Regions from separate parts of the Neobacillus sp. SM06 genome, predicted to be linked through region 2. Evidence: riboswitches for the same ligand, from Rfam matches in the RefSeq annotation. Region 2 holds a riboswitch; each other region holds the start of a gene.
What was found. A riboswitch is a leader RNA that binds a small molecule or an ion and turns the genes downstream of it on or off. The one in region 2 is predicted to bind thiamine pyrophosphate.
Positions count from the first base shown of each region.

Region 1: linked by a shared signal. The riboswitch ahead of thiT (energy-coupled thiamine transporter ThiT) and the one ahead of thiW (energy coupling factor transporter S component ThiW) in region 2 are both predicted to bind thiamine pyrophosphate.
Region 3: linked by a shared signal. The riboswitch ahead of tenI (thiazole tautomerase TenI) and the one ahead of thiW (energy coupling factor transporter S component ThiW) in region 2 are both predicted to bind thiamine pyrophosphate.
Region 4: linked by a shared signal. The riboswitch ahead of thiC (phosphomethylpyrimidine synthase ThiC) and the one ahead of thiW (energy coupling factor transporter S component ThiW) in region 2 are both predicted to bind thiamine pyrophosphate.

Region 1 covers NZ_JBNWEO010000013.1:540,392-548,988, forward strand. The annotation lists gene ACQYAD_RS07750 (transglycosylase domain-containing protein) at 1-1,232, opposite strand, end outside; gene ACQYAD_RS07755 (helix-turn-helix transcriptional regulator) at 1,386-1,847, opposite strand; one part of gene ACQYAD_RS07760 (IS630 family transposase) at 2,037-2,509, shown strand; one part of gene ACQYAD_RS07760 (IS630 family transposase) at 2,508-3,063, shown strand; gene ACQYAD_RS07765 (FeoB-associated Cys-rich membrane protein) at 3,281-3,445, opposite strand; gene feoB (ferrous iron transport protein B) at 3,481-5,484, opposite strand; gene ACQYAD_RS07775 (FeoA family protein) at 5,484-5,708, opposite strand; gene thiT (energy-coupled thiamine transporter ThiT) at 5,873-6,448, opposite strand; TPP riboswitch at 6,764-6,871, opposite strand; gene ACQYAD_RS07785 (histidine kinase N-terminal domain-containing protein) at 7,195-8,346, shown strand; gene ACQYAD_RS07790 (GNAT family N-acetyltransferase) at 8,475-8,597, shown strand, end outside.
Region 2 covers NZ_JBNWEO010000009.1:69,674-78,270, reverse strand. The annotation lists gene ACQYAD_RS02915 (diacylglycerol kinase) at 1-178, opposite strand, end outside; gene putP (sodium/proline symporter PutP) at 492-1,970, shown strand; tRNA gene ACQYAD_RS02905 (tRNA-Pro) at 2,058-2,131, opposite strand; gene gatB (Asp-tRNA(Asn)/Glu-tRNA(Gln) amidotransferase subunit GatB) at 2,391-3,818, opposite strand; gene gatA (Asp-tRNA(Asn)/Glu-tRNA(Gln) amidotransferase subunit GatA) at 3,832-5,289, opposite strand; gene gatC (Asp-tRNA(Asn)/Glu-tRNA(Gln) amidotransferase subunit GatC) at 5,302-5,595, opposite strand; gene thiW (energy coupling factor transporter S component ThiW) at 5,754-6,266, opposite strand; TPP riboswitch at 6,322-6,435, opposite strand; gene ACQYAD_RS02880 (YueI family protein) at 6,474-6,908, opposite strand; gene ACQYAD_RS02875 (hypothetical protein) at 6,996-7,319, opposite strand; gene aceA (isocitrate lyase) at 7,694-8,597, opposite strand, start outside.
Region 3 covers NZ_JBNWEO010000015.1:352,456-361,052, reverse strand. The annotation lists gene thiS (sulfur carrier protein ThiS) at 1-108, opposite strand, end outside; gene thiO (glycine oxidase ThiO) at 122-1,252, opposite strand; gene tenI (thiazole tautomerase TenI) at 1,236-1,874, opposite strand; TPP riboswitch at 1,990-2,098, opposite strand; gene ACQYAD_RS11360 (acetoacetate--CoA ligase) at 2,247-4,250, opposite strand; gene ACQYAD_RS11355 (DUF2062 domain-containing protein) at 4,573-5,136, shown strand; gene ACQYAD_RS11350 (YbaK/EbsC family protein) at 5,146-5,661, opposite strand; gene ACQYAD_RS11345 (amino acid ABC transporter ATP-binding protein) at 5,779-6,525, opposite strand; gene ACQYAD_RS11340 (amino acid ABC transporter permease) at 6,540-7,199, opposite strand; gene ACQYAD_RS11335 (amino acid ABC transporter substrate-binding protein) at 7,294-8,073, opposite strand; gene ACQYAD_RS11330 (malate synthase G) at 8,234-8,597, opposite strand, start outside.
Region 4 covers NZ_JBNWEO010000011.1:9,907-14,009, reverse strand. The annotation lists gene tyrS (tyrosine--tRNA ligase) at 35-1,294, shown strand; gene ACQYAD_RS03350 (H-type small acid-soluble spore protein) at 1,390-1,572, opposite strand; TPP riboswitch at 1,744-1,858, shown strand; gene thiC (phosphomethylpyrimidine synthase ThiC) at 2,017-3,789, shown strand; gene ACQYAD_RS03340 (hypothetical protein) at 3,767-3,967, shown strand.

The sequences.
Region 1 (8,597 bases), on a different contig from region 2:
ACCTCGCCCGCATATTGGTGATTGTAGTTACTTGGCTCATAATCACCGAATTTCATTGGTTCATCCGTTAACATGTCCGTCATTTTCCACCCTTCTTCAAGCGCAGGTGTATAAACGGCAATCGGCTTCAGCGAGGATCCTGGCTGGGCTTTTAACTGAGAAGCGCGATTGTACCCTCTAAACGTATGCTCGCCCCTGCCGCCAATGATCGCCCGAATCCCTCCCGTTACTGGATCCTCTAATACCGCTCCACTTTGGACAAGGCGGTCGCTGCCTTTTGGAAAAAGAGTATCGTTTTGATACGTTTTTTCGGCAGCAGTCTGCATCGTCTGGTCAAGTTCTGTGTAGATTTTGTATCCGCCTGTCAGCAAGTCATCCTGTGATAAACCGTACTTCTCTATGGCCTCTTCCAAGACTTGATCAACATAATACGGGTATTTGCCCCTGAACGGATCGCCTCCTTTGTCCTGAAGAACAATCTGTTCTGTCTTCGCCCTTTTTAACTGCTGGTCTGTAATAAATCCTTGCTCCTTCATAGCAGCTAAAACGACATCGCGTCTTTCTTTTGCTTTTTCCAGATGATTGTACGGATTTAAGGCAGACGGTGCTTTAATGAGCCCGGCAAGCATAGCGGACTCACTTAAAGAAAGATCTTTAACATCTTTGCCAAAATACTTCTGGGCAGCTTTCTTAATCCCCCAAGCGCCATCCCCAAAGTAAATTTGATTCAAATACATTTGCATGATTTCCGGTTTTGTATACTTTTTCTCAATTTTTCGTGCAATAAAAATTTCATCAAGTTTCCGCTTGTATGTTTTCTTCGGGTTTAAAAAAACATTTTTGGCAAGCTGCTGGGTAATGGTGCTGCCGCCTTCAACTGTACCCCCGGCCTGTAAATTGCGAAAAAGTGCGCGCGCGATTCCGATAAAATCAATTCCGTGATGTTCGTAAAAGCGGCGATCTTCAATCGCTACAACGGCATGCTGCATATTTAAGGGAACTTGCTTGATCGAAACCCCCTCATTCCGATTGGCCGTTATTTTGCTGGCCACTTTCCCATTTTTATCATAAAAAACGGTTGCTTGAGGAACTTCAAGCTTCAGTGCAGAAATATCCACATTATTTGCAAAGGCATGGAGGACAGTGAAAAATCCCAATACCATGATCAAGACAAATAGGATAAGGATTTGCGTCATATGCCATTTTTTCCAATTCTGTAATACGCTCTTCATCAATGCACCTCTGACCACTTCCTATGATTGGTACCATTTTCTTTTACCCAAAATAGGAAATATTTACTCATTCCTTGCTAATCATATCGATACAAAATTTTCGACAGACCCAGCGGTTTTTTGGGGGTAAAAAAAAAGAACCCGCAGGCTCTGTTATTTCTTTGTTTGTTTTGTTAACTCCTTAAAACGCAATTTTGAATTTCTTTCATCAAAGCTGCTGAAAATCCGATAATTTTTATCATCAACAATCCGAAAATGCTTACTAAGAATATTTTGCTGCAAAAAATAGCCATTTTTCCGGGAGATTTCTTTCCAGAAAATTTTTCCGCCTAATGCTTTCTTCTTTCTTACATCGATTCCTTCCCGTGCAACTGTCTCCAATACTTCTAACGGTTCGTTCCCAAATAGAAATTGAACGGTCTCGGTTTCGCGAAACAGTGCACAAATGGAAACAACCGTTGCCCAGTTGGCAAAAACTCTTCCCTTTTCAATTTGGACAAGGGTTTTTTTCGAAACGCCGATGATTTCGGCCATTTTATCCTGTGTATATCCTGCCTCTGTACGGATTAGGCGAAGCTTGTCAGATACCTGCATAATGATTTCTTCTCTGTTCACTACAAAAGCCCTTCCTTCAATACCGTCTAGTGTAATATTACACAGAAACAGGTCTAGATGAAAGTTTTTTGCCTATGCGACACTATATAAATGGAATTAAAGGATTTTAAGAAAATTTGTCCAATTCTTATAGGTAAATAAAACCTTTAGGAAGGCGGACACATAATGAAAATCCTTCAAAATGAAAACATGGATTCAATTCAGGAAGTTAAAGCTTGTATGCATGGTTTAAGGGATCTACGGATGTTTAAACGTTATCAGGCTATCCTCATGCATTTAAAAGGACGGACTTATGTAGAAATCGCTGACCTTTTAGAATGTACGGAGCAAACTATATATAACTATGTTCGAGCCTATAAAACTAACGGTTTGGAGGGATTAGTTCCCGGACAATCTCCCGGACGCCCTTGTCAACTAACAGAGGAACAAGAAAAGGAACTCTATCAGTTAATTGTTGAAAAAAAGCCAGCTGCTGTTGGATTTCCCGCAGAAATGAATTGGACTTCATTTCTTGTTCGCGATTGGATTAAGCAAACATTTGACATTGTTTATACGGACCGGGGTGTAAGGAGATTGTTGACTCGTTTGGGATTTAGTTACACAAAACCAACGTATACCCTAGCAAAGGCTGACCCCGAGAAACAGGAAGCGTTCAAACAAGAATTTGAAACGATTAAAAAAAATGATGAATGACGAAATTGATCGAATTCTGTTTCAAGATGAATCCATGATCAGGGACTACCAAGCTTTAGCCAATACATGGTTTCCTAAAGGGCAACAAAAAGTGATACCTACTTATGGAAAACATCACGGGGTTAAATTAATTGGTACCCTCGATTACGAAACAGGCGAAGTGTTTGTCACAGAAGAAGAACACTATGATGCTCAAGTTTTCCTATCTTTTCTTGAAAAAGTTGTAGTCAGATACAAGGGTGAGAAGATTGTAATGATACTGGATAATGCTAGAATCCACCACTCGAAACTGATTCAACCTTTTCTCGAAGCCCATAAAGATCATCTGCAACTTGTTTTTCTCCCACCATACAGCCCAGAGTTAAACCTAATTGAAGGACTGTGGGGATGGTTAAAAAAATCAATTATTTATAATGTTTTTTATAAAACGGTAGAAGAAATTAGAGTGGCTGTCCAGACATTCATTACACAAATCAATAAAGACCCTATGAAAATCGTTAATCGTCTATGTCTTAAGCTTTAACTATTGACTCAATTACACCTTTAGCCAGATTGCCAGGATCGGATTGAGCAATAAATAGCCTAAAACGATATTCGACAAACTCCGATGATTGCAGGTATATTGTGCTTAAATTTTGTAGAATATTGTCATTAATCTAGGAAATCGTTACAGAACCAAATTGTTTAGTTCCATATATATAGCCAAGAAATAGTTGTGAATAGTTTCAACGATCAAAACACTACTTTCGAATCGTCTGTTGAGTAGGCGTACAGCAGGAACTCGAACACGTTTTTTTCACTTCACATGCGGCACATTTTCCTTTTTTTGATTTTTGAATAAAGCGCACAAGCGCCCAGCCGGCATACCCAAAAATGACGGCACCGATAACGAAATTGGCTACCATCCATTTCACCTTCTTCCTTTAAGCAGGTAATTGCTTCAAGCAAATCCGAGCAATTTCCCGCCTTGATAGACGAAAAAAGCCAATACATAGGCAACGGTCAGTGCGTAGCCAATTGCAAATGCTGTCCATTTTTTTGAACCCGTTTCCTTCAATATGGAAGCTGTTGTTGCTAAACACGGGATGTATAACAAAATAAAAACCATAAAACTGTATGCGGCAAGCGGTGTATAGTAAGAAGCTAACAACCCTTGAAGGCTCGACGTATTTGGAACAAAATAAATAATGTTCATTGTCGAAATAATTGATTCTTTTGCTAAAAATCCGGTAATCAATGAAGCCGCTGCCTGCCATGTGCCGAAGCCGAGCGGTTTCAAAAGCGGTGCAATACGATTGCTAATTGCGGCTAAATAGCTGTTATTCATCTCAACATTGAAACCGGACGGGCCCACATATGAGAGCAGCCAAATGAACACGGATCCGGCAAAAATAAATGTTCCAGCCTTGCGGATAAACCCTTTCCCTTTATCCCATGTACTGCGCCACAGCGATTGAAATTGCGGCATTCGATATGGAGGAAGTTCAATGACAAACAAGGAAGTTTCCGTTTTTAAAAGAGTGGAAGAAAAGAGTTTCGCCAAAACAAAGGCTACGAAGATCCCGATTACATAAAGACTTAATACAATCGCAGCCTTTTGTCCCGCAAAAAAGGCGCCAACAAACAGTGCATAGACAGGTAGTCTTGCCGAACAGGACATTAACGGTGTTAATAAAATCGTTAAAAGACGCTCTTTTGGGGTTTCGATTGTACGGGCAGCCATAATCCCCGGGACATTACAGCCAAAGCCAATGATCATTGGGATAAACGCTTTGCCATTCAAACCGACCCCTTCCATGATCCGGTCCATTACAAGTGCTACACGCGCCATATAGCCTGAGTCTTCCAACAACGAGATAAAGAAAAACAGAATAAAAATTTGCGGGGCAAAAACAAGCACCCCGCCGACACCGGCTACCAGTCCTTGAATGATCAAGGCATGGATAAATTCAGATGCTTGGACAATCGTTAACATCTTTTCTACTCCAGCGGTTACCGGTCCTGTCAAAAACGCATCAAGTGCATCAGACAGCGGTGTTCCAAGCCAATCAAATGTAAGCATGAACATCAAATACATGAACAGTAAAAAAATCGGCATGCCTAGATAGCGGTTCGTCACAATGGCATCGATCTTTTCGGTTAATGGAATCTTCGCATTTTCTTTCTGAACCGCTTCAGCTAAAATCTTTTCGATTACTTCTTTTCGCTTGTTATAAATAAAATGGGGTATCGACTTCGTATCATTTTTCTGAATGATCCGATTTTCAACACGATCAAAGATGGCATCGAGCTTTTCAGCAGGGGCACTCCGATACAAAAAATTTTTCACGTACTGGTTTCCTTCCAGCCATTGCAATGTCAGCCATCGATAGGAATGGCTTACTTTTTCTCCAATAAGTGTTGCCAACATGGAAACAGCTTCTTCGATTTCCTTCCCATAATAAACTAAATTTTTTTGCTTGGAAGTGGCCGTTTCAGTGGTGATCATCTGAACAAGCTGGTCACAGCCTTTCCCGCTTCTTGCCACTACTGGCACCACCGGGGCACCGATCATTTTCGACAATTTATCAACATCAATGTGAATGCCGCGTTTTTTGGCAACATCCACCATGTTCAAGCCAACAAGCATCGGCCTTTCAAACTCCAGTAATTGAATTGTCAAATGCAAGTTTCTTTCTAATTGTGATGCATCCAAAATATTTAAAAAACGGTCGGCTGCTTCGTTTAAAAAAAAGGAAGTTACAACCCCTTCATCTTTCGAAAGCGGGTTAAGTGTGTAAACACCAGGCAAATCAATCAATTTTCCGCTATTGTTTTTTAAGATACCAACCTTTTTTTCAACCGTTACACCGCTCCAGTTTCCAACATATTCATAAGAACCTGTTAAATGATTAAACAATGATGTTTTCCCCGTATTCGGATTCCCAATTAGAGCGACATCCATTATAACCTCTCCACTTCGATTCGATCTGCCTCTTTGCGGCGAATACCAATGCACTGTCCGCATGATTCAATCATTATCGGGCCGCCAAAAGGCATAATGCATTTCACACAAACTTCAGAACTCTCGGTAAATCCAAGGTCAAGCAACCGCTTTTGAACCAAGCGGCTCACCTGTGATAAGTTAATAATTTTTCCTCTTTCCCCTGTTTTTAACTCTCCAAGCATTTCGATCATCCTTTTGAGAAGGTAATTGAGAATGATTCTCTTTCTAATGTATATTTTATCATTTTTCAACACCAGACAGCGCACCCACATTGTGACAAAAGTTTGAAAAAACATATAAATAATCGAAAAAAAAGAAAAAGCGTCTGCTCTTTGTTTTTTTGATGTTAGATTATTCGCTTTGGTGCGGCATTGATGACAAGAATAACGGTGATGGTGCTGAGTATATAGCTTGGGAGCATGTATGTACCATTGTAGATGAGCGAATACAAGGCGACGGGCTGACCTTTTGGCGCATAGGAGCCAAAAAAGGAAATGCCTGAAATAAAATGCATGACAAAGCGAACAAAACTTCCCCAAAACGCGCCAATCGCTGCGTACATCATCCATTTTCCTTTTTGCTGTTTGTTTACTCCAGCTTTCACTTTTGAAGCAAACATGCCCGCAAGTCCGACTCCCGTAAATGCAAGAAAATAATCAATAAAACCTTGCAAAATCGTATAAATTTGTGAAAACCCTAAAATAAATTGCAAGAGTCCGAGTAAAAATCCCGTTAAAACACCGCCTTTTATTCCCCATCGATACGCCATCAGAAAAATTGGCACCATAGCGATCGATACGGATCCCCCCTGCGGCCAAATCCTTGAAAAAACAAATGCGCTTACCAAGTCAAGGATGTACGCTAACGCAGCAAATACTGCAACCTCGACCAAAAATAATGTATTGCTTTTTACCTGAACCATTTTTCTTTTCCCCCTTTTATTTTCGGGAGCTGAAGCAACGGCAAAAAAATTCAAAAAGCTGTGTTCGTTTAACAGATCCTAAAGAAAGCGAGCCATTGGCGGTTCATGAGGTGTAGTTGCCCGTCGTCACGCTCAAAACGGCACGTCCTGTGCCTTTCGCCTGACTAGGGCATCCCTGCCCGTCGTCACGCTCAAAACGGCACGTCCTGTGCCTTCGCCTGACTAGGGCATCCTGCCCGTCGTGCGTTCAGAATTTATGGATATAAATTTCTGGTTAGCAAAAAACAATGCAGGCGCCAAAATGCCTGCATTGCTTTTTCAAGCAAACCACATTCCTGCGCTGGCGTTACCTAACAGGTTCAAAGGGTCAGAACACAACTGTTCACTCTCAGCCGCTTTGCCGCAGCTCCCCTTGTGGAACGATTCTTTCTTTTTCCAATTCGACTATACTACTTTTTCCATTCAGATACAATGACAAGCACAAAAAAGCAGAGGTCTTAACAGCTTACTAACGACCCATAAGGATTGGATATGTGCTCGTAGAAATTCCTTGCGGGTCTCCTATTTTGAGCAGCATAGAGGCATACAATTTCTTTCTCGTCATTACTGAATCTTCTTTACTCAACGTGCAACAGGATGAAAATTTTTCCACATATGATTTTTGGGATAGGAAAAAGGATTTTTTGTATAATGAGCGAATTATTTGTTTAAGCAAGGTTTGTAACTGCTATAGGGGGAACCATAAAATGCAAACGAGTACAAAAATACATATGGTGCGATTTTTGGAGGAACAAAAATCAATGCTGCTTTCAGATTGGAGCGGAGCCAATATTCTATCAAATGACGATCCTTTTAGAGAAAAAGTTCCGGAGAATGCTGTTGCTTTTTTCAATTTGCTTCTCCATACACTTGAATCAGATGAGCAAGATTATACCGAGCTGATTAGGGAGCTGGCGCTAAAAATAGCCGAGGAACGAGTAAAAGCCAATATCAACATTGGAGAATTTGTCTACAATGTCAACATTGGCCGAACAACCTTTTTCAGGTATTTAAGCAATGCTGAGCTGGCATGGGAAGAAGTTCAGGAATCGATCAATCTGATCAACTCCTTTTTCGATCAATTTCTTTATCACGCTGTTTCCCATTATGCGGAAGCGAAGGACAAAATAATTGAAGAGAAAACACAGTTTATTGATTCGACCCATCAGGATCGTCTCACTCTATTGGGGCAAATGACCTCCAGCTTTATCCATGAGTTTCGCAACCCGCTTACATCGATCCAGGGGTTTATCCAACTTCTGAAGGCCGATTACCCGAATATGCGGTATTTGGACATCATTTCCGGTGAATTGGAGCAATTAAATTTTCGAATTTCGCAATTTTTGCTCCTTTCAAAAAAAGAACTGATTGGCAAGGAGAAAGTCGTTTTTGAATTGAACCAATTGATTGAAGAAGTGTTGAATTTCCTTTATCCTAGCATTTTGGATGGCAAGGTGAAAGTTGTTAAAGAATTATCCGAAGACATTTCGCTGCAAGGCTATGCGGACGAAATCCGCCAAGTATTTATTAACATCATTTTCAATGCAATTGATGTACTCGGGCACCATCGCAAAGAAAACCCGACGATTGAAATACACAGCTACATGGAGGATCACTCCTTCATCACCATCGATGTCACCAATAATGGGCCGATGATCCCGCAAGAATTACAAAACACGATCTTTGAACCTTTTTTTACAACGAAAAAACTTGGAACAGGGCTTGGTTTGTTTGTTTGCAAAGAAATTATCGAAAAGCACAAAGGCAGTTTGTCTTGCCGATCCAATCCGGCGAAAACCACCTTTTCGATTAAACTCCCAATTGCTGGCCCAAAAGCAGAAAATGAACGCCATACATAATAAAAAGCTATTTTTTTACCCGGCCTTAAAGGAAACGGGTTTTTCTTTTTTTCTATTGACAACCATCTTCGCCGGCGCATTTTCCATATATTGAAACAGAACGATTCAACAATTGGGAGTGTAAAAGGATGTTTACTTTAAAAGTGGATCAGGAAATTGAACTAAAACTATTTCAGCTTCAGGATTCCCTAAAACTATACCAGCTTGTCAATGAAAATCGCGAGCATTTGCGCAAATGGCTGCCATGGGTG
Region 2 (8,597 bases):
CATCATACTGTCGCTTTACGGCAATTCGGGCTGCTTTCGTTGCATCTCCCGCTCCAGTCGTCGCATGACAGGAAGCTTCGTAACCAGCTACTTCTAATTTTTCAAGAATTTCTGGAAGGTTTCGCTTTAAAATTTCCCGGCCTGAAGTAGGATTGTAAATCAGTCTTGCTCTTTTCATGAACATCATCCTATAACTAAATTCTTACAATTTTCTAACTCCACATGTCTTTTATTGTTTTTCATTCAGTTGCCCGTACACTATCATACCTCTTTTCCTATTCCATTTGCAAAAGTTTCCCATTCAGTCTGTTTCGCTGAGAAACGTCCGACTTGGAACGACGAGTTTTTTTCATATTTTAAAAAAATAATTGTCTATTGACTCTCATAAAAAAAGTGTATTATAACTATAATAATTAGAATATTTTTTAAATATAGAATATTATTTTTGAATATTCTAGCTTTTCCAAAATTGAATAAAAGGGGGAAAATGAATGGTCAATGAAACATTACAACTTGTTTCGATTGGAATTTACTTGGCGGCCATGCTTTTCATTGGTTGGTATGCCTATCGCCGCACAAGCAATCTGACGGACTATATGTTAGGTGGCCGGTCATTGGGTCCTGCAGTTACTGCGTTAAGCGCCGGCGCTGCAGATATGAGCGGATGGCTTCTCATGGGTTTACCGGGAGGAATCTACGTCACAGGTCTTGCCGATGCCTGGATTGCCATTGGCTTGACGATCGGTGCCTATTTAAATTGGCGGTTAGTGGCACCACGCCTTCGTTCGTATACACAAGTTGCGAACGATTCAATTACGATCCCGAGTTTCCTGGAAAACCGTTTTAAAGATGGAACGAAATTGCTTCGGATTGTTTCCGGTATTGTGATTCTTATTTTCTTTACTTTCTATGTTTCATCCGGGATGGTTTCAGGTGCGGTTTTCTTCGAGAATTCCTTTCAGACAAGTTACCATACAGGCCTTTATATCGTTGGCGGTGTTGTTGTAGCCTATACGCTTTTCGGGGGATTTCTCGCTGTAAGTTATACCGATTTTATTCAGGGGTTAATGATGCTGCTGGCGCTCCTGCTTGTTCCAGCAATCGGGGTTTTTAAAACCGGTGGTCCGGCTGAAACGTTCTCGACGATCCGCGCGATTGATCCGACATTGCTTGATTTATTTAAAGGCACAACTTTCTTAGGGGTTGTCTCCGCGGCGGCTTGGGGACTTGGCTATTTTGGCCAGCCGCACATCATTGTTCGCTTTATGGCGATTAAGACAGTGAAAGAGACAAAAAGCGCCCGCCGAATTGGTATGAGCTGGATGATCTTTTCGCTAATCGGCACCATTTTTACAGCACTGATTGGCCTTGCCTTTTTTCATCAGAACACACAATACTCATTAAAAAATCCTGAAGCTGTTTTCATTTCGCTTAGCCAAATTTTATTCCATCCACTCTTTGCCGGCTTTGCCTTGGCTGCTATCCTCGCAGCCATTATGAGCACCATTTCATCCCAATTAATTGTAACGTCGAGTGCATTGGTTGAAGATTTGTATAAAATCGTTGTCCGCAAAGATGCGAAAGACAAAGAGCTTGTTTTCCTTGGCAGATTAGCCGTATTGCTGATTGCCGTGATTGCTGCCGCTCTGGCCTTTAAACAAAACAATACCATCTTAAACCTTGTGGCCTACGCGTGGGCAGGGTTTGGCGCTTCGTTCGGACCAATTATTCTTTTAAGCTTGTTTTGGAAAAAAATCACGAACTGGGGCGCACTTTTCGGCATGATTGTTGGTGCCGCTACCGTTATTATATGGAAAAACGCCGGGCTTGGCGAAACTCTTTATGAAATTGTTCCCGGCTTCGTCTTCAACTTTGTTGTTGCGGTGATCGTCAGCCTGTGGACCCATCGTAAAAATGAAGCCATTGATCAAGATTTTGACGAAAGCGTTCGGCTTCTCAAGCAAGAATAAAGTAAAATTTCAACCAGTGTAGTTTTTTTTAGACTTTTCCAAATGGAAAAAGGCCAGGCACTTTGAAGTAGTGTCTGGCCTTTTTTATCGGGATGACAGGAATTGAACCTGCGACCCCTAGCACCCCATGCTAGTGCTCTACCAAGCTGAGCTACATCCCGTTTTAGTAAAGTATATACGAAACTTCCCCTTCATTATACTACATTATTAAGCAAATTTCGACTGACTTCTCTCTGTTTTTTTTAATCAAACGTTTGATTAAAATTGCTCAGAACCGGTATGAAATGCCGCTTTTTTTCCCGGGAAATAGGAGAAAATTGTCGAGTGGGGTTAGACGATATTCGGCAATTCCTTTGGAACAATTTTTTGTCCAGAAATAAAAGGCTGAAGGAATCCGGTTCCCTCAGCCTCATTGATTATTTACCTCTTTTTCAATTCTTCCTGCAATATTTTATTAACCATTTGCGGGTTGGCCTGTCCTTTTGTTGCTTTCATCATTTGCCCAACAAGGAAGCCGATTGCTTTCGCTTTGCCATTTTTAAAATCTTCCACTGACTGCGGATTGGCATCGATGATTTCGGTTGCGATTTTTAACAGTGCGCTTTCGTCGGAAATTTGCACGAGTCCTTTTTCCTTAACGATTTGCTCGGCATCACCGCCATGTTCGATCAGCTCTTTGAAGACCGTTTTCGCAATTTTTGATGAAATCGTGCCGTTTTCAATGAGTTTGATCATTCCTGCCAGGTTTTCTGGCGTTAGTGGGAGATCGGCAAGCTCTTTCTGCTCAGCGTTCATATAACCGGAAACATCCCCCATCAGCCAGTTGGAGGCCATTTTTGCGTCAGCGCCAGCTTGAATCGTCGCCTCGAAAAAGTCAGCCATTTCTTTCGTCACGGTCAGCACTTTTGCGTCATACACCGGAAGCCCCAGTTCTTCCACATAACGCTTTTGCCGTGCATCCGGAAGTTCGGGAATTTCCGCACGAATCCGCGCTTTCCATTCTTCATCAATAGACAAATCCATTAAATCCGGTTCTGGAAAATAGCGATAGTCATCCGACCCTTCCTTTACCCGCATCAGAATGGTCGTGTTTGTTGCTTCATCATAGCGGCGCGTTTCCTGCTCAATCACACCGCCGGCAGCAACAACTTCCCGCTGCCGCTTTTCTTCATATTCAAGCCCTTTGCGGACAAAGTTAAACGAGTTTAAATTTTTTAATTCCGTTTTTGTACCAAACTCTTTTTGCCCGACAGGACGAATGGAAATATTGGCATCACATCGCAATGAGCCTTCTTCCATTTTACAGTCCGAAACGCCTGTGTACTGGATGATGGACTTTAATTTTTCCAAATAGGCGTAGGCTTCGTCCGGCGTGCGAATATCCGGTTCAGAGACGATTTCGACGAGAGGCGTCCCCTGTCGGTTATAATCGACAAGCGAATAGCCTTGGCCATGGTTCAGTTTGCCGGCGTCCTCTTCTAGATGAATCCGGGTAATTCCGATCTTTTTCGTATAGCCGTTCACTTCAATTTCAATCCAGCCGTGTTCGCCAATTGGTTTGTCAAATTGCGATATTTGATAAGCTTTTGGGTTATCCGGATAAAAATAATTCTTGCGGTCAAACTTCGTGTGCGTTGCGATCTGGCAGTTTAATGCCATCGCCGCTTTCATCCCATAGTCGACAGCTTTTTTGTTCAAAACCGGCAGGACGCCCGGATAGCCTAAATCGACGACATTTGTATTGGTATTCGGCTCCGCTCCAAATTGATTTGGACTGGAGGAAAAAATTTTTGAAGCTGTTTTTAACTCAACATGGACTTCTAGTCCGATCACTGTTTCAAATTCCATCTTCCTTCACCCCCTATAATACCGGCTTTTGTTTATAGTAGTCTGTTGCTTGTTCAAATGCATGGGCAACACGGTACACGGTCGCCTCATCGAAATGCTTGCCAATGATTTGCAACCCAAGCGGCAGCCCGCCATCAAAACCGCACGGCACCGAAATCGCCGGCACGCCAGCCAAGTTGACTGGAATCGTCAAAATATCGTTTGCATACATGGTCAATGGATCGGCAATTTTTTCGCCAATTTTAAATGCTGGCGTCGGCGTCGTAGGGCCAATGATCACATCGTAGTTTTCAAAAACCGTCTCAAAATCCTGTTTAATCAATGTACGCACTTTTTGCGCTTTTTTATAGTAAGCATCATAATAACCTGAGCTAAGTGCAAATGTTCCGAGCATGATCCGACGCTTGACTTCATCGCCCAAGCCTTCTGCACGTGTGTTTTTATACAAATCGATTAACGTCTCGGCATTCGGTGTCCGGTAGCCGTAGCGCACCCCGTCAAAGCGCGACAGGTTTGCGGATGCCTCGGATGAAGACAGCAAATAATAGGTTGCCAGCGCATATTTCGAGTGTGGCAGCGATACCTCTTCCCACACAGCGCCTTGCTTTTCGAGCACTCGTAACGCTGCTAAAACCGACTGGCGGACGGCATCGGTAACACCTTCGCCAAGGTACTCTTTCGGTACGGCAATTTTCAAACCTTTACAATTACCCGTTAAGGATTCGACAAAATTTGGCACCTCGACATTGGCTGAGGTTGAATCCATTGGATCCACGCCGGAAATTGCTTGTAAAAGATACGCATTATCCTCGACCGTTCTCGTAATCGGACCGATTTGATCTAATGATGACGCAAATGCCACCAAGCCAAAGCGGGAAACCCGGCCATATGTCGGTTTAAGCCCAACAACACCGCAAAAGGCAGCTGGCTGGCGAATCGAACCGCCAGTATCCGATCCTAGTGAAAACAAAACTTCCCCTGCTGCAACCGAAGCGGCTGAACCACCGGAAGAACCGCCTGGCACGGTTTCAAGATTCCATGGATTGCGCGTTTTTTTATAAGCGGAATTTTCATTGGATGAGCCCATCGCAAACTCGTCCATGTTTAATTTGCCAATGGTGATCGTCTCTGCAGACTGCAATTTTTGTACAACTGTTGCATCATAAATCGGCTGAAAATTTTCAAGGATTTTGCTGGCACAAGTTGTCCGGAGGTCTTTTGTGACAATATTATCCTTTAGCCCGATCGGCATGCCGAATAGCAACCCTTTATGCTCGTCCGTTACCAGCTTTTGATCAAAACGGTTTGCAGCAGCCCTTGCCCGCTCTTCATCCAATGTTAAAAATGCCTGTACTTGATCGTCCACTTCACGAATGCGCTTATACGACTCATCAACCAAATCCGTTACGGTTAATTCTTTTTTATGTAAAAATTGATGCAGTTCTGCGACTTTGTTATCAAAAATACTCACCTGTTCTCCTCCTTACTCGCCTAAAATCGCCGGCACTTTGATCTGACCATCCTGGTGCTCCGGCGCATTTTTCAACACTTGTTCACGCGGCAGTCCCGGCTTCGGATTATCTTCACGCAGCACATTTTTCATATCAAGGACATGCGAAGTCGGCTCGACGTTCTCAGTATCGAGTTCATTTAACTGCTCTGCAAAGGTAATAATCGCATCGAGCTGTTTTGTAAATTTTTCTGTCTCTTCTTCAGTGATCGCTAGTCTCGCAAGATTGGCGACATGCTTCACCTGCTCCGCTGATATACGGGTCATTTTTTATTACCTCCGTTCAAATTGCAATCATGGTTTATTTATTGATGATACCAAATATTTCTGTATTCTCGCAATGGCTGTGCCGATTTAAGCAACATTGAAAACGTTGTCAATTTCAGAAAATTTTATTAAAAAAAGCTGATGAATTTCTTCACCAGCTAATTTTTGCTTTGGTTTGCGCTTAACACCCGGATGACGCCTTTATTTTTCATTAATATGGCGAGAAGAATCAGACCAATGGCCGCACCTGCGAGTGAACTGAAGATAAACATCGGAATAAAACCAAAAAGGGTGGCCTGGTTGCCAAGCAGCAAGGTGGCAATTGGAAAGCTGGCCATCGCCCCAAGAATCCCTGTCCCGACGACTTCTCCAAAAAAGGCCAAGTAGAGTTTGTTTGTTTTGCTATACAGAATTGCAGCCAGTACCGCGCCAATCATGCTTCCCGGAAAAGCAAAGACGGAACCGGTGCCCATCATGTTGCGAATCAGCGAGATGCCAAATGCCTCCGCAAGAGCGTAATAAGGTCCAAGAATAACGGCTGATAAAACGTTAATTAAGCTTTGCATCGGGAAAAGCTTTGTAACCCCGAGTGGGATATACAACAAGTTGCTCGTCAGCGTTCCCAAAGCAATCAGCATCGCCGTTACGGTAAGTTTCTGTGTTTTTCGCATAAAAAACCCCTCAATCGCAAGCACTGGGGGATATTACTGAGCAGAAGTTCGCATGAATGGTTTCCATACACTTCCCTACGCTGGTACAAACCAGATCAGGTTTTAAGGGTAAAAGACATTTCGGGTCTTACTCTCAGCCGGCCGCTTTCCGGATCCCCCAGTGCTATCGTATTTTTGCTTTCATTATACTCCATGTTTCAACAAATTTCAGCCTCGTTTAAAAAGTTTTGCCAAAAACGATGGTGACTTTGCTTTGGTTTGTGATGTGGAGTTTGTTTTTCCTAGATAAATTTCCTCTTTGTCAATTGCATGATCCACTGCCAGAACAAGCCCAATCTCGGTGTCATGCTCCTTATTTGTCACAATTGTATAGGAGGCTTTACATTTTTTCGCAATCTTCACGTATTTTGATAAATCGCGATATGGAAGGGTACCGTTTAATAAAAGGTGTGCAGTAGGATTTTCTTTTAATAGCTGGCCAATTTGCGGGTAAACGTCTTGCTCCCTCACCTGGTTTTTCTTCAGAACAGCAAGAACCCGCTCCCTTAACGTTCCGAGAAATTGCCGTCTTTCTTCCGGCTTTATTTCCTTCGTACCGTAAATTCCCTGCTGCAAAACTTCCTCTACTGTCGGTTTTTTCAAAAATATCAACTCCAACGATGTGATTTACCTATTATTATGTATGATTCTATTTTAAAAAAAGTGCTGTCAAAAGGAAATCGAACAGTTTCATGAGAATTCGACGCGTTTGGAGCGGAATTCGACGTCTTTGCGGGCGGATTCGACGCGGTTGAAGCGGAATTCAACGTCTTTGGGGGCGGATTCGACGCGTTTGGAGCGGAATTCGACGTCTTTGCGGGCGGATTCGACGCGTTTGAAGCGGAATTCAACGTCTTTGGGGGCGGATTCGACGCGTTTTAAGTGGAATTCGACGTCTTTGGGGGCGGATTCGACGCGGTTGGAGCGGAATTCAACGTCTTTGGGGGCGGATTCGACGCGTTTTAAGTGGAATTCGACGTCTTTGGGGGCGGATTCGACGCGATTGGAGCGCAATTCGACGTCTTTGGGAGCGGATTCGACGCGGTTGGAGCAGAATTCAACGTCTTTTGGAGCGGATTCGACGCGATTGAAGTGGAATTCGACGTCTTTGGGAGCGCGATTCGACGCGGTTGTGGCGGAATTCGACGCATTTGGGGGCGGATTCGACGCGTTTTAAGTGGAATTCGACGTCTTTGTCGAATAGGCTAAGCTATTCCGCCGTTATTTTGTTTTTTCCGCCTAACTGGTGCGGAATTCCGCCTTCAGTTTGCTTTTTTCCGCCGATGCGGCCCCGAATTCCGCCTTCACGCCAACTAGCCACCATAACATTACCTTTTCCGATGGCTAAAAACCTTCCCCGCACACGAGGGAAGGTTTTGAAAATCGAATTATTTCGCTCCGGTAAATTGGGCTTCTTCGGTCGAACCTTTCAAAGCGGTTGTTGAAGACGTTCCGCCCGTAACAATCATGGAAACCTGGTCAAAGTAGCCTGTTCCAACCTCGCGCTGGTGTCTGGTTGCACTGTAACCGTACTGCTCGCTGGCAAATTCAGCCTGCTGCAGTTCAGAGTATGCCGCCATGCCGCGCTCTTTGTAGTCGCGGGCAAGCTCAAACATGCTGTGGTTCAAGGCATGGAAACCGGCAAGTGTAACAAATTGGAATTTATAACCCATCTTGCCAAGCTCTTTTTGGAAATTGGCAATCGTTTCTTCATCTAATTTCTTTTTCCAGTTGAACGATGGTGAACAGTTATAGGCGAGCAGTTTTTCCGGGAATTTCTCATGAATTGCCTCAGCAAAACGGCGAGCTTCCTCAACATTCGGTTCAGAAGTTTCACACCAGATCAGGTCAGCATATGGAGCATAGGCCAATCCGCGGGCAATCGCCTGTTCAATGCCGGACTTTGTTCGGAAAAATCCTTCAGAAGTCCGCTCGCCAGTAATAAACGGGGCATCATATGGATCAACATCACTTGTAATCAAATCGGCGGCATTCGCGTCCGTCCGGGCAACCAATACAGTCTGCGTACCCATTACATCAGCAGCAAGGCGGGCTGCAATTAAATTACGGACAGCTGTTTGCGTTGGCAGCAACACTTTGCCACCTAAATGACCGCATTTCTTTTCCGAAGAAAGCTGGTCTTCAAAATGGACACCAGAAGCCCCTGCCTCAATCATCGCTTTCATTAATTCAAAAACATTCAACTGTCCCCCAAAGCCTGCTTCCGCATCGGCAACAATCGGAGCAAACCAATCAATCGAATGGTCACCTTCTGAATGGTGGATTTGATCC
Region 3 (8,597 bases), on a different contig from region 2:
CTCGACGACAACAACTTTGTTTTGGACATTATAGAATTCGAGCAAGTCTGTCACAAACATAATTTGCTTAGGCAAATATACCTGTTCCCCGTTCAATGTAACTTCCAATCTTTCACCCCTCCTAGTAAACCATTTCCCTTTTGCGATCCAAACGAAAAGCAGTAAGAAACTGGTTATCTTGCAAACTGCCATTTAGTAGCTGGGCGACTACTATTCCTGTCAGCGGACTTAATAAAATTCCATTGCGGAAATGTCCGGCGGCAACAAATAAGCCACTCCAAACAGGATGTTCACCTATGTATGGAATCCCATCACCGGTCTGCGGCCTGATACCCGACCACACCCGCTCCCATTTTGCATTGGTTATTTGCGGGACAATCTTCATCGCTCTTTCGATTAATGTTGCAATTCCGCCGGCAGTGACATTGTTTTCAAATGTATTTTCAACCACTGTGGCACCAATGTAAACTTCGCCATTTCTTTTAGGAACAAAATAACAGCGTTTGTCGGAAAAAATAGTGGTATTGATCAACGGCTTTTCAGGCTTTACTGAAAAACATTCACCTTTTACAGGATAAATTGTAAGATCCATTCCAGTCTCTCGCAAAATTTTGGCCGCCCAAGCGCCTGAAGCAACAACAACCTGCTCACAATGAATTTCTTCTTCGGAAGTTTTAACGCCTGCAATGCGGCCATTCTCATAAACGAAGGAAACTACTTCAGTATTTTCACGGATTTCCGCACCAAAATGGGCTGCTGCTTTTGCAAAAGCAAGCGATAACTTTGCAGGCTGAACATGACCATCATTTGGAAGATACATAGCACCAACGATCGTTGGGGCTAAATTTGACTCCATATGCTGCAATTCTTTTGAATCAAGCCACTGAATGCTAGAATCCCAGCTTCGTTGAAATGCAACTTGCTTCTTTAACGCAGCGGCCATTTCTTCAGTTTCAGCAATTTTTAGCATCCCTTTATTGACAAACTCAATATCAATTCCCGTATACTCCAATAATTCGCTGGCAATGAGCGGAAACATGGACTGACTTTTCAAAGCAAGTTGAAAAAACGGCCCGTCTTGCTCAATTTCTGCTTGAGCAGCGAGCATGCCGGCGGCTGCACTTGAAGCCTGGCAGGCTAATGAAGATTTTTCAAGAATCACAACTTTTTTCCCTGATTTTGCAAGTTGATAGGCGATTGAAGAGCCGATTACACCCCCACCAACAATCGCTACGTCAAAAACCTTTCCCACTTTCTACATCTCCATTTTCAATTTCATTTTTGTAGGCTTTAACAGCCGATACAGGGTCATGTGCATCGAAAATCCCTGACATAACCGCAATGCCTTTTGCCCCCACTTGTAAAACTTGCTTTGCATTTTCAGGAAGGATACCGCCAATTGCAATGACGGGGACCGACAGAAATCCAGTTATTTTTTTTAACTCCTCCAACCCTTTTGGCTTTAGGCCCGGCTTGGAACCGCTTGGAAAAATATGTCCATAAAGTAAATAATCAGCATTCGATTGTTCCGCTTTTATTCCTTCTTCAATAGAGTGAATGGAACAACCAACCGTCAAACGAGGAAAATTGGCCTTAACAACTGACACATCCAAACTATGCCAAGCTAATTGAACACCGGCTGCGCCTGTCACTAACGCAACATCCACCCGGTCGTTTAGGACGATTTTCGATACGGGGACATTGGATTTCGTCAATAGGTTCATTGTTTGATATAAATCCCGAGCCGATTTTTGTTTTTCACGCAAATGAAATTTCGCAACATACGGGTGAATATCCGCCAGTATTTCGACAAGCTGAGGGATCGGCATTTTCCCGTTTGACACAACATGAAGTTCTTTTGCACAATGTTTAATTCATTATCACCTCTTTTTAAACTCGCTGACAAATCATAACAATAGGATTAAAAAAGCAAAAAACCACTTCTCCCATGCAGGAGAAGTGGTTAGATGGATTCTAGCAGCGTCCAAAAAATCCTGTTTCCCACTTCCCTACGCTGGTATGATCCAGGTCAGGTTCTTAGAGTCCCGAAGTTGCACTTCAATCTCAGCCCTTTAAAAGGGCACCCCTAGCGGTTCCGTTCATGTATTCAGTTGTTTTCCTTCTTCTTTTATACTAGCACCATGAAATAGATTGTCAATAAAAAGCAATAGAAATTTTCAAAAATTTGCATTAATGGTTTTGGATCGGGCTGTTCACTAAGTTTTCATTTAAAATCAATGTCCAATTCATCCATTTTTTTCAGTATTTTTCCTTAGTGTTTCCTTAAACTCACCAAAGTAGCTTAAGGCATCCGGATTTGCCAATGAACCAAGATTAACCGCTTGCTCGATAGCAGTGCCCATTAAAATTTTTTTGATGGGGACTTCTAGCTTTTTACCGCTTAATGTTTTCGGAAGCTCGTGTACTCGAAAAATATCATTTGGAACATAGCGTGGCGATGCACTTTGGCGAATGGCTCCATTCACTCTTTTTTTCACATCTTCCGTGAGCTCGGCACCCTCTTTTAAAACAATAAATAGCGGCATGTACGATTGGCCACTTGAAATTGGGATCTCAACAACAAGGCTGTCGAGCACTTCGGGGATGTTTTCAAGGGAACTGTAAATTTCGCTCGTACCCATGCGGATCCCACCGCGGTTGATCGTGGCATCCGACCTGCCATAAATAATGGCGCTTCCTCTCGATGTGATTTTTATAAAGTCTCCATGACGCCAAATACCAGGATAAACATCAAAATAACTTGCTTTGTAACGCTCGTTGTTCTCATCATTCCAAAAATATATGGGCATGGAGGGCATTGGCTCAGTGATCACGAGCTCTCCAATCTCGTCTATTTGTTCGATACCATCCTCGGAAAATGCTTTTACCGCTGCACCAAGCGCTCTTGCCTGCAATTCACCGGCATAAACAGGCAGCAGGGGTGATCCCCCTACAAAAGCTGTACAAAGATCGGTTCCACCGCTTGTCGAAAAAAGCCAAATATCGTCTTTCACGTGATCATACACCCACTCAAAACCGCTGACAGGAAGCGGCGAACCCGTTGAACCAAGGCTTCTTAAATGGGAAAGATTATATTTCTCTTTTGGATTCACACTAGATTTCATACAGGCCGTTATATAGCTTGCACTTGTTCCAAACACCGTCATTTTTGTAGCTTCAGCAAATTTCCACAACGTTTCTTCATTTGGATAACTCGGATTTCCATCATACAGCAAAACCGTTGAACCAGAAAGTAAAGCGCTTACAACAACATTCCACATCATCCATCCGGTAGTGGTATACCAGAAAAAGCGGTCGTCTTCCTTTAAATCATTTTGCAAGGCTCCCAATTTTAATTGTTCAAGCAAAATACCCCCATGACTTTGAACAATCGGTTTTGGCTTTCCGGTTGTTCCTGATGAGTACAATATCCAAAGTGGATGTTCAAAGGGTACGGGCTCAAAAGCAAGGGAAGCACCTCTGTGTCTTTCAATTAGTTCACTCCACAGTACCGTTTTTGCAAGCCCGTCTAATAAAGGCTGCTCATGGAGATAAGGTATAACAATGGTTCCTTCCAAAGTTGAAAGCTCGGCTTGAATCTTTTTTACTATTTCAACCCTATCAAAGTCTTTTCCTCCGTAGCGATAGCCGTCAACGACAATCAAAATTTTCGGTTCAATTTGCTTGAATCGATCGATCACACTCATCAAGCCGAATTCAGGTGCACAACTTGACCAAACGGCCCCAATACTTGCACATGCCAAAAAGGCCGTTAAGGTTTCATGAATATTCGACGCATATGCAGCGATTCGGTCGCCACGCTTTACACCCGCTGATACAAAATATTGAGCAATGGCAGCGGTGTTTTTCTTCAGTTCACTCCAATCCAGTTTGCCTTGTGGGCGGATTTCCGACTGATAAATCACTGCCGGTTGTCCTGTTCGTTCAGATCGAAAAATATGCTCGGCATAATTTACTGAAGCACCTTCAAACCAATGTGCTCCCGGCATTTTTCGTCCACTAAGCACTGCCTCATAAGGTGTATGTGACGTTATTTCAAAAAAACTCCAGACTGCCGACCAAAATCCTTCTATATCGGAAACGGACCATTCCCATAATTTTTCATAAGTGTCAAAATGAAGCCCGCGCATCTCCCTCAACCATGTCATAAACTTTGTCATATTGGCATTTTTCCGGATTTCTTTTGATGGTTGCCATAATAATCTTCCTTCCATCCTTTCCGCGGTCATATCCATCCCCCTTCCACTTTCATTTAAAAGCATCTATTATCATCATATACACGTTGTAATTCGCAATTTCCTTTTTTTATAGAAAATGTGGGAATCCTCATCAATATTTTTTATTTTTCCAATCAATTATTAATGAAACAAAAGCAACATCGTTATAAAATAAAACTATAAGAGGGAACAATAAGAATGTAGAAACATGAAACATTCGTTATAATGAAAATATAAACTGAATCGTTCAACACTCCCGTTATTTTAGAAGAGGACAACTGAAATGGAGTGGTATTGTTATAGATGAAAAACGCATTCAAGAGGGGAATTGCAGATGAAAAAAAGAAAAAAACACAATTTTTTGCAACGGATTGGCAGAGCATTTAAATTAAATTTTATTAAACTGCTTCGTTCACCCGGAGGAGCAAAAAAAGTGTCACTCGGTTTTGCTTTGGGATTTGGGCTGGAGATGCTGGTGATTTCGACAGCATCGCTAGTCTATATTATCTTTATTCCACTTGTTCGGCTTGCAAAGGGTTCACTGCCTGCTGCAATCATTGGCAACGTTATTGGCAAACTTACCTTTCTTCCTGTGATCCTTTTACCGATAGCCAAAGCAATCGGCAAAGCAATTTATCCTGTAAATGTGAAAATTAATAGTCAAGGAGCATCCTTCTCGTTTCAAAAATTACTTCAGGGTGATTTAAGCAGTCTTAGCAGTCTTTTGCACGGCAGCATAAATGTGTTAATTGGCATGAGCATTCTCGGCACCATCCTCGGTTTCATATCCTACTTTATTGTTCATTATTTTTATGAAAAAGAAAAAGCAAAAAGAATGAAAAAAAATCGCGAAAAGCATGCATTAGGCGGAAATTCAGCAAATAAAAATTTTGTCTAAAAAAGGCGTTTACTCGTAAGAGTGAAGCGCCTGCTCTTTTTGTATGCCTGTCTCTTCCCAGCCTTTGCATACATCTATCCATTCTTTTGCCTGTGAAAATTGAAAAAGCTCTGAAATTGTTAATTCAATCGCAGAATTTGAACTGCCACAGGCCGGAAATACTGTTTCAAACCGTTTTAGTGAAATATCCAAATAGACATCCAGTTCCCTTGCTAAGCCAAATGGGCAAACACCCCCAATTTGGTGCCCTGTTTGCAGTAACACTTCATCCGATGCCAGCATCCGGGCTTTAAAACCAAAAAAATGTCGAAATTTCTTGTTGTCAATTTTGGTATCACCTGCCGCAACCACTAAAATTGCTTGCCCTTCAGTTCCGCTAAAAGATAACGTCTTGGCAATTCGAGCTGGAATGACACCAATCGTTTCAGCAGCCTCTCCAACTGTTGCACTGGATGTTTCAAACTCCATGATGTCAGCCTCTCGATTCCATTGCTGAAAATACCTTGTCACATTTTCAAACGACATACTTTTCCTCCTTCAGTTTGAATTTTACTAGCATTATACCAAACTTTGCTGATGAAACGCGAGGTCGGCATGGACTTTCCACGTATACCATATAAAAAAGAACCGCTTGGGCTCTATTTATTTTAAACTTCGATGCAGGAAGGCTTTTGTCCGCTCGAATTTTGGATTTGTAAACAACTCGGACGGGGGGGCTGATTCGATAATCTCACCGTTGTCCATAAAAATGGCTTTGTTGGCAACTTCTTTGGCAAAACCCATTTCATGGGTAACTACAATCATTGTCATCTGCTCTTTTGCTAGTTCTTTCATGACTTCCAATACTTCACCAGTTAATTCCGGGTCAAGCGCAGATGTTGGCTCATCAAACAATAGGATTTCCGGGTTCATCATTAACGCTCTAGCAATGGCCACCCGCTGCTTTTGTCCGCCTGAAAGTTTTGCCGGATAGGCTGTATCCTTATCAGCCATCCCGATTTTTTTCAATAGTTCCCTGCTTCGCTTCTCGATCGTCTCCGTTGATTCATTCTTCGCCAGTTTTGGTGCAATTTCCAGATTTTCTTTAACCGTTAAATGTGGAAACAGGTTGAAATGCTGGAATACCATCCCCATTTTTGACGTCACCTTTTTGATCTCCTGTGGTTTTGAATAAATTCCTTCCTTAACGAGATAGTCGCCCTCCACACGGATGGTACCGCCATTTATTTCTTCAAGATGAATAAGACCGCGCAGCATCGTGCTTTTTCCTGATCCAGATGGTCCGATAACCGCAACAACATCATTTTTGTTTACTTTAAATGAAATATCTTTTAACACTTCCAGTTTTCCAAATGATTTTTTCAAGCTGGAAACTTCGATCATTGCCATTTTCATCACTCTCCCTATTCGAATTGATACCGTTGTTCAAGCCATTTAAAGAACATACTCAATATAAATGTAATAATTAAGTAAATAACTCCGGCATAGAAGAAAGGCATAATGGTAAAATCACGATTAACCGCAGTTTCGGCATAGTGCAACAATTCAGGTACAGCCACTGCATAGAGCAATGCCGTATCTTTGACCAACGTTACAGATTCATTTGCAACGGCTGGAAGGGCGATACGAAACATTTGCGGTAAAATGATCTTTCTTGTCGTTTGCCACTTTGTTAATCCAAGCACCTGCGAAGCTTCGTATTGACCCTTGTCAATCGCCAAAAGCCCGCCGCGGAAAATTTCCGCAAAATAAGCAGCATAATTCAGAACAAAGCCGATCCCGGCGGCAACAAACCGGTCGAGTACTAAGTACTGGCCAATACCGGGGATAAGCGGGAGGCCGAAGCAGATAAAGAGCAACTGCAGCAATAACGGAGTGCCACGCATGACGTAAATATAGGCTTGAGTTATTCGTGATAGTGTTTTAAATCGGCTTCTAATTGCCAGCGTGAGCATAAAACCAAGCGGAATGGACAGGACAATCGCTATCAAAAACATAAGGATCGTATTTTGCGCTCCCTCAAGCATTGGTTTAATAATGGTATTGAAATATTCTAAAGACATCTGTTCATTCCTCCACAAACAAAACAGGCTTTCCAAAAGCGGAAATCCTGTTTTTGTCGATTTTATGATCCATCCTCATGGACTCGCCGATTGGCTAGTTTTCGTTTAAAACCTTATTTTCTCCAAACCATTTTTCAGAGATTTTAGCAGCTGTACCATCTTTGTTCAGTTCATCAAGTGCCTTTTGAAGTTTGTTTAACAGTTCTTCATTGCCTTTTTTCACGCCAACACCGTATTCTTCTGGAGCAAGCGATTCGTTTAACAATTTAAAGGTGTTCTTTTCTTTTGCCATATAATACTTGATTACTACTTCATCAATTACAACCGCGTCAATTCGGCCTGTTTTTAAGTCATTCAGTGCCGTTACGTTATCGGAATACTCCGTTACTTTCTTAATCTTTGATTTGATTGGATTGGCATTTAAAGCGTCAGCAGCGGAAGAAAGGGATTGAAGACCGACCACTTTACCTGTTAAATCATCCAATTTAGCCATGTTAGACTTAGCAAGGGTTACGACTACTTGAGCGTTTTTTAAATACGGCTTTGTAAAGAGAACTTTCTTTTTGCGCTCATCTGTGATTGTATAGCCATTCCAAATGAGATCAATCCGCCCGCTTGCCAATTCTGATTCTTTTGTGCTCCAGTCGATTGGCAGGAATTTCACTTTTTCTCCCATTTTTTTTGCTGCTGCTTTTGCATAATCAATGTCAAAACCGACAATAGTATTGTTTTTATCACGGAAACCCATTGGCGCGAATTTATCGTCTATTCCAATCACCAGTGTTTTGTCCTTTGCAGGTGCATTAGAAGAGCAGCCAGTTATCAGCGAAATTACTGCTGCGATTACGAGAATAACAGAAAATATGCGTTTCATGTTTACTAACCCCTTTTACCATTTGCTTTAATACGTTAATAAATTATCAAACTATACTATAATATCATAGAGTAAAAGGAGTTACAATTCAATTTTAAAAAAGGATATAAAAGGGATAAGTCCGTGCTATAGGAAGCACGGCTTTCTTATTTAATCATTATTATTGTTTTACGGTAAACTTTGCTTTTGCTTCAATCCGACGGCGGTGCAAAATCGGTTCTGTGTAACCGTTTGGCTGATCGTATCCTTGGAAGACAAGATCGCACGCTGCCTGGAACGCGACGGAATCATCATAGTTGGCTGCCATAGGGCGGTAACGTGGATCATCGGCATTTTGTTCGTCAACGACTTTCGCCATGCGCCTTAACGTTTCCATTACTTGTTCTTTCGTGCAAATTCCGTGATGCAGCCAGTTTGCCATATGCTGGCTGGAAATTCGCAATGTTGCCCGATCTTCCATCAGACCAATGTTGTTAATATCCGGAACTTTTGAGCAGCCGACTCCTTGTTCAACCCAGCGGACA
Region 4 (4,103 bases), on a different contig from region 2:
GGGACGTTTTATTTTTGATTGGAGGTTGACAGACGTGGAGTTATTGCAGGATTTAGCATGGAGAGGGATTATTTATCAGCAAACCGATGAGGAGAGTTTGAAGGATCTCCTGAAAAAGGAAAAAATTTCGCTGTATTGTGGGGTTGATCCAACGGCCGACAGTTTGCATATCGGGCATTTAGTTGCCTTTTTCACACTCCGTAGGTTTCAAATGTATGGCCACCGTCCGATTGTACTTGTCGGCGGGGCAACCGGGCTGATTGGGGATCCGAGTGGAAAAAGCGAAGAACGAAAGCTGTTAACACTGGAAACGGTTCAGCAAAATGTTGAGGGAATTAAAAAACAGCTTGCTGCCATTTTTGAGTTTGAAGGCGAGAATGGCGCAATTCTGGTGAATAATTACGATTGGGCCGGTTCCATGGATATCGTTACGTTTTTACGCGATATTGGCAAGCATATTGGGGTCAATTATATGCTGGCGAAAGACACAATTGCATCGCGTTTGGAAACAGGGATTTCATTTACGGAATTTACCTACACCATTTTGCAGGCAATGGATTTTCTGCATTTGTATGAGGATCATGATTGTAAACTCCAGATTGGCGGGAGTGATCAATGGGGCAATATCACATCCGGACTGGAACTGATCAGAAAAATGCATCCGGAAGGTTCGAAAGCGTATGGGTTAACCATTCCGCTTGTCACAAAAGCAGATGGAACGAAATTTGGCAAAACAGAGGGCGGAGCTGTATGGCTTGATCCGGAAAAAACGACTCCTTACGAGTTTTATCAGTTCTGGATCAACACCGCTGATGCTGATGTGGTGAAATATTTGAAGCTGTTTACGTTCCTTTCCCATGAAGAGATTGAACAACTGGAAAAGAGTGTCCAAGAAGAGCCGCATCTTCGCAAAGCGCAAAAGACGCTGGCAGAAGAAATGACCCGGCAAATTCATGGCGAGGCAGCACTTCACCAAGCAATGAAAATTTCAGCCGCCCTGTTCAGTGGTGATGTAAAAGAGCTATCCGCTGCTGAGATTAAACAAGGTTTCAAGGATGTGCCTTCATTTGAAGTAAAGACTGGTATGGATGTAAATCTTGTTGAGGTGCTGGTAGCTGCCAAAATTTCTCCATCGAAGCGCCAGGCTCGTGAAGATGTTAGCAATGGAGCAGTGTCTGTAAATGGGGAACGGGTAACGGATCCGACCTATACTTTGGGTGAAAGCGACCGAATTGAAGGACAATTTACAATCATTCGCCGGGGGAAAAAGAAGTATTTTCTAATTAAATATTAGAAAGGAATACGTTTTTGTAAAAAAGAAAAGGCCAAATTCATCACGAAATGGCCTTTTCTAATGGCTAAAATGAAATTGTTCGTTGCAATGGCTCTTTAACGGCCTTGCTCAACTAAACTGCTAACCGGTACGTTTTGTTCTTTGTCTGGATGATCGAGGGGATAAACCCTTGCTGTATGATCTTCGTTCACATGCTGAATGTAAACCGGTTTTCCTTCATACGTTACTTTTATCATATTTGGGGAGTCGAAAATCTGTTTTGCCCGATTTTTGTCCATATTTCTTTCCTCCTTTTTATTGTCCATCAGTAGTATGGCTCCAAAATGTTTCTCTATTCTGGATTTAATTTTTTTTGCAGATTATTCGCTGTTGGGTACAATTCAAGTACGAAATCCTTTTATTTTTTTGAAAAGTATGGTATTTTAATAAAGAACAAAATTACTATTCTATCTTTCTACTAGGGGAGTCCGTAATGCTCGGACTGAGAAAAGAAGGCACTAAATTCTTTGACCCTTTGAACCTGATCTGGATGATGCCAGCGTAGGGAAGTAGTGACTAAAGCAATGGCTGTTGCCTTTTACAGCAAGCTGCTACTTTTTTGATGATGACTCAGGTTCTGTGCAAACAGAACCTTTTTTGTTTTCATTCAATTCTTTCGTTTATCGCGGAATGAACGATGCTGTATCTTCCAGATCAAATCAATATTTTAAGGAGGAAGTTACATGCAAAAGGAAAAAGCAATGAACATCGAATTGAAGTCGCAATTTACTGGGAGTAAGAAGGTGTATATCCAAGGTTCGAGAGAAGATATTCAAGTGCCAATGAGAGAAATTTCCGTTAGCCGAACCCGCACTTCTTTTGGTGAAGAAGAAAATGCTCCAGTACGTGTGTATGATACAAGCGGGCCTTACACAGATGAGCAGTTTACCATTGATATTCGCCAAGGACTGCCGGCATTAAGGGGAAAATGGATCTTAGAGCGCGGTGATGTTGAAGCCTACCATGGACGGGAAATCAAAGCGAGTGACAATGGATATCGTGAAGGTGAGAATAAAGCAAATCTCGAACAATTTCCAACGATCAATAAAACACCTTTACGGGCAAAGCCTGGCCGCAATGTTACGCAAATGCATTATGCAAAACAAGGAATAGTTACACCAGAGATGGAGTTTATCGCCATTCGGGAAAATTTGGATCCGGAATTTGTCCGCAAGGAGGTTGCCAGAGGCAGGGCGATTATTCCGGCAAATATTAACCATCCGGAAAGCGAACCAATGATTATAGGGAAAAATTTCCATGTGAAAATCAATGCCAACATCGGAAACTCCGCTGTCAGTTCTTCTATTGATGAAGAAATCGAGAAAATGACTTGGGCAACCCGCTGGGGCGCTGATACCATTATGGATTTATCGACAGGAAAGAATATCCACACAACAAGAGAATGGATTATTCGCAATTCCCCGGTGCCGGTCGGAACGGTGCCGATTTATCAGGCGCTTGAAAAAGTCAATGGAATTGCAGAAGATTTAACATGGGAAGTTTATCGCGATACGCTAATCGAACAAGCGGAACAAGGAGTAGATTATTTTACGATCCATGCCGGTGTTTTACTAAGGTACATTCCATTAACAGCTGCAAGGACAACGGGAATTGTTTCGCGCGGTGGTTCCATCATGGCTCAATGGTGCCTGGCCCATCATAAAGAAAATTTCCTCTATACTCACTTCGAAGAAATCTGTGAAATTTTAAAGCAATACGATATTTCAGTTTCCCTCGGTGATGGTCTGCGCCCGGGCAGTATTGCAGATGCTAATGATGAGGCGCAGTTTGCCGAACTTGAAACATTGGGAGAATTAACAAAAATCGCCTGGAAACAGGATGTTCAAGTGATGATTGAAGGTCCTGGTCATGTGCCAATGCACATGATTAAAGAAAATGTTGATAAGCAAATGGAAATTTGCGATGAAGCACCGTTTTATACATTAGGGCCCTTAACAACCGATATCGCACCAGGCTATGACCACATTACATCAGCGATTGGTGCGGCGATGATCGGCTGGTTCGGAACAGCAATGCTTTGTTATGTAACCCCGAAAGAGCATCTTGGCTTGCCGAATAAAGAAGATGTTCGTGAAGGGGTCATCACCTATAAAATTGCTGCCCATGCTGCAGATTTGGCGAAAGGTCATCCAGGTGCCCAAATCAGGGACAATGCTTTGTCAAAAGCACGATTTGAATTTAGATGGAATGATCAATTTAATCTTTCGCTTGACCCTGAACGGGCAAGAGAATTTCATGATGAAACCTTGCCGGCTGAAGGTGCCAAAACAGCACATTTTTGCTCCATGTGCGGTCCGAAATTTTGTTCCATGCGAATTTCCCACGATATTCGCGGGATGGCTGTTGAGAACCCGGTAAATGAAGCAACCATTCAAGAAGGAATGAAACAAAAAGCAGAGGAGTTTGTTAACGATGGATCAAGAATCTATCGCTAAAATGCAATCCAATGAAATCGAAAGACTAAAAGAGGAAATCCTTGCAATAAAGAAAAAGCTCCAACAATTGCAAGGGGAGCTCGAAACGATCCAGTCTAACTGCAAGCATGTTTTTGTCGAAACATCGGTTATGCGTGTGTGCCAAAAATGCGGTTTATCCGAAAGTACCTACTATTAATCCCAAAAAAAAAAACCCCGTACCATTTGCGGTGCGGGGTTTTGGTTGGTTCTTAACGAGAGTAGAACTCAATAGTCCTACAAACCCTAGTGTTTTCAAGGCTTGAGGCGGTTATATTGAAAACCTCCCCCAAAAC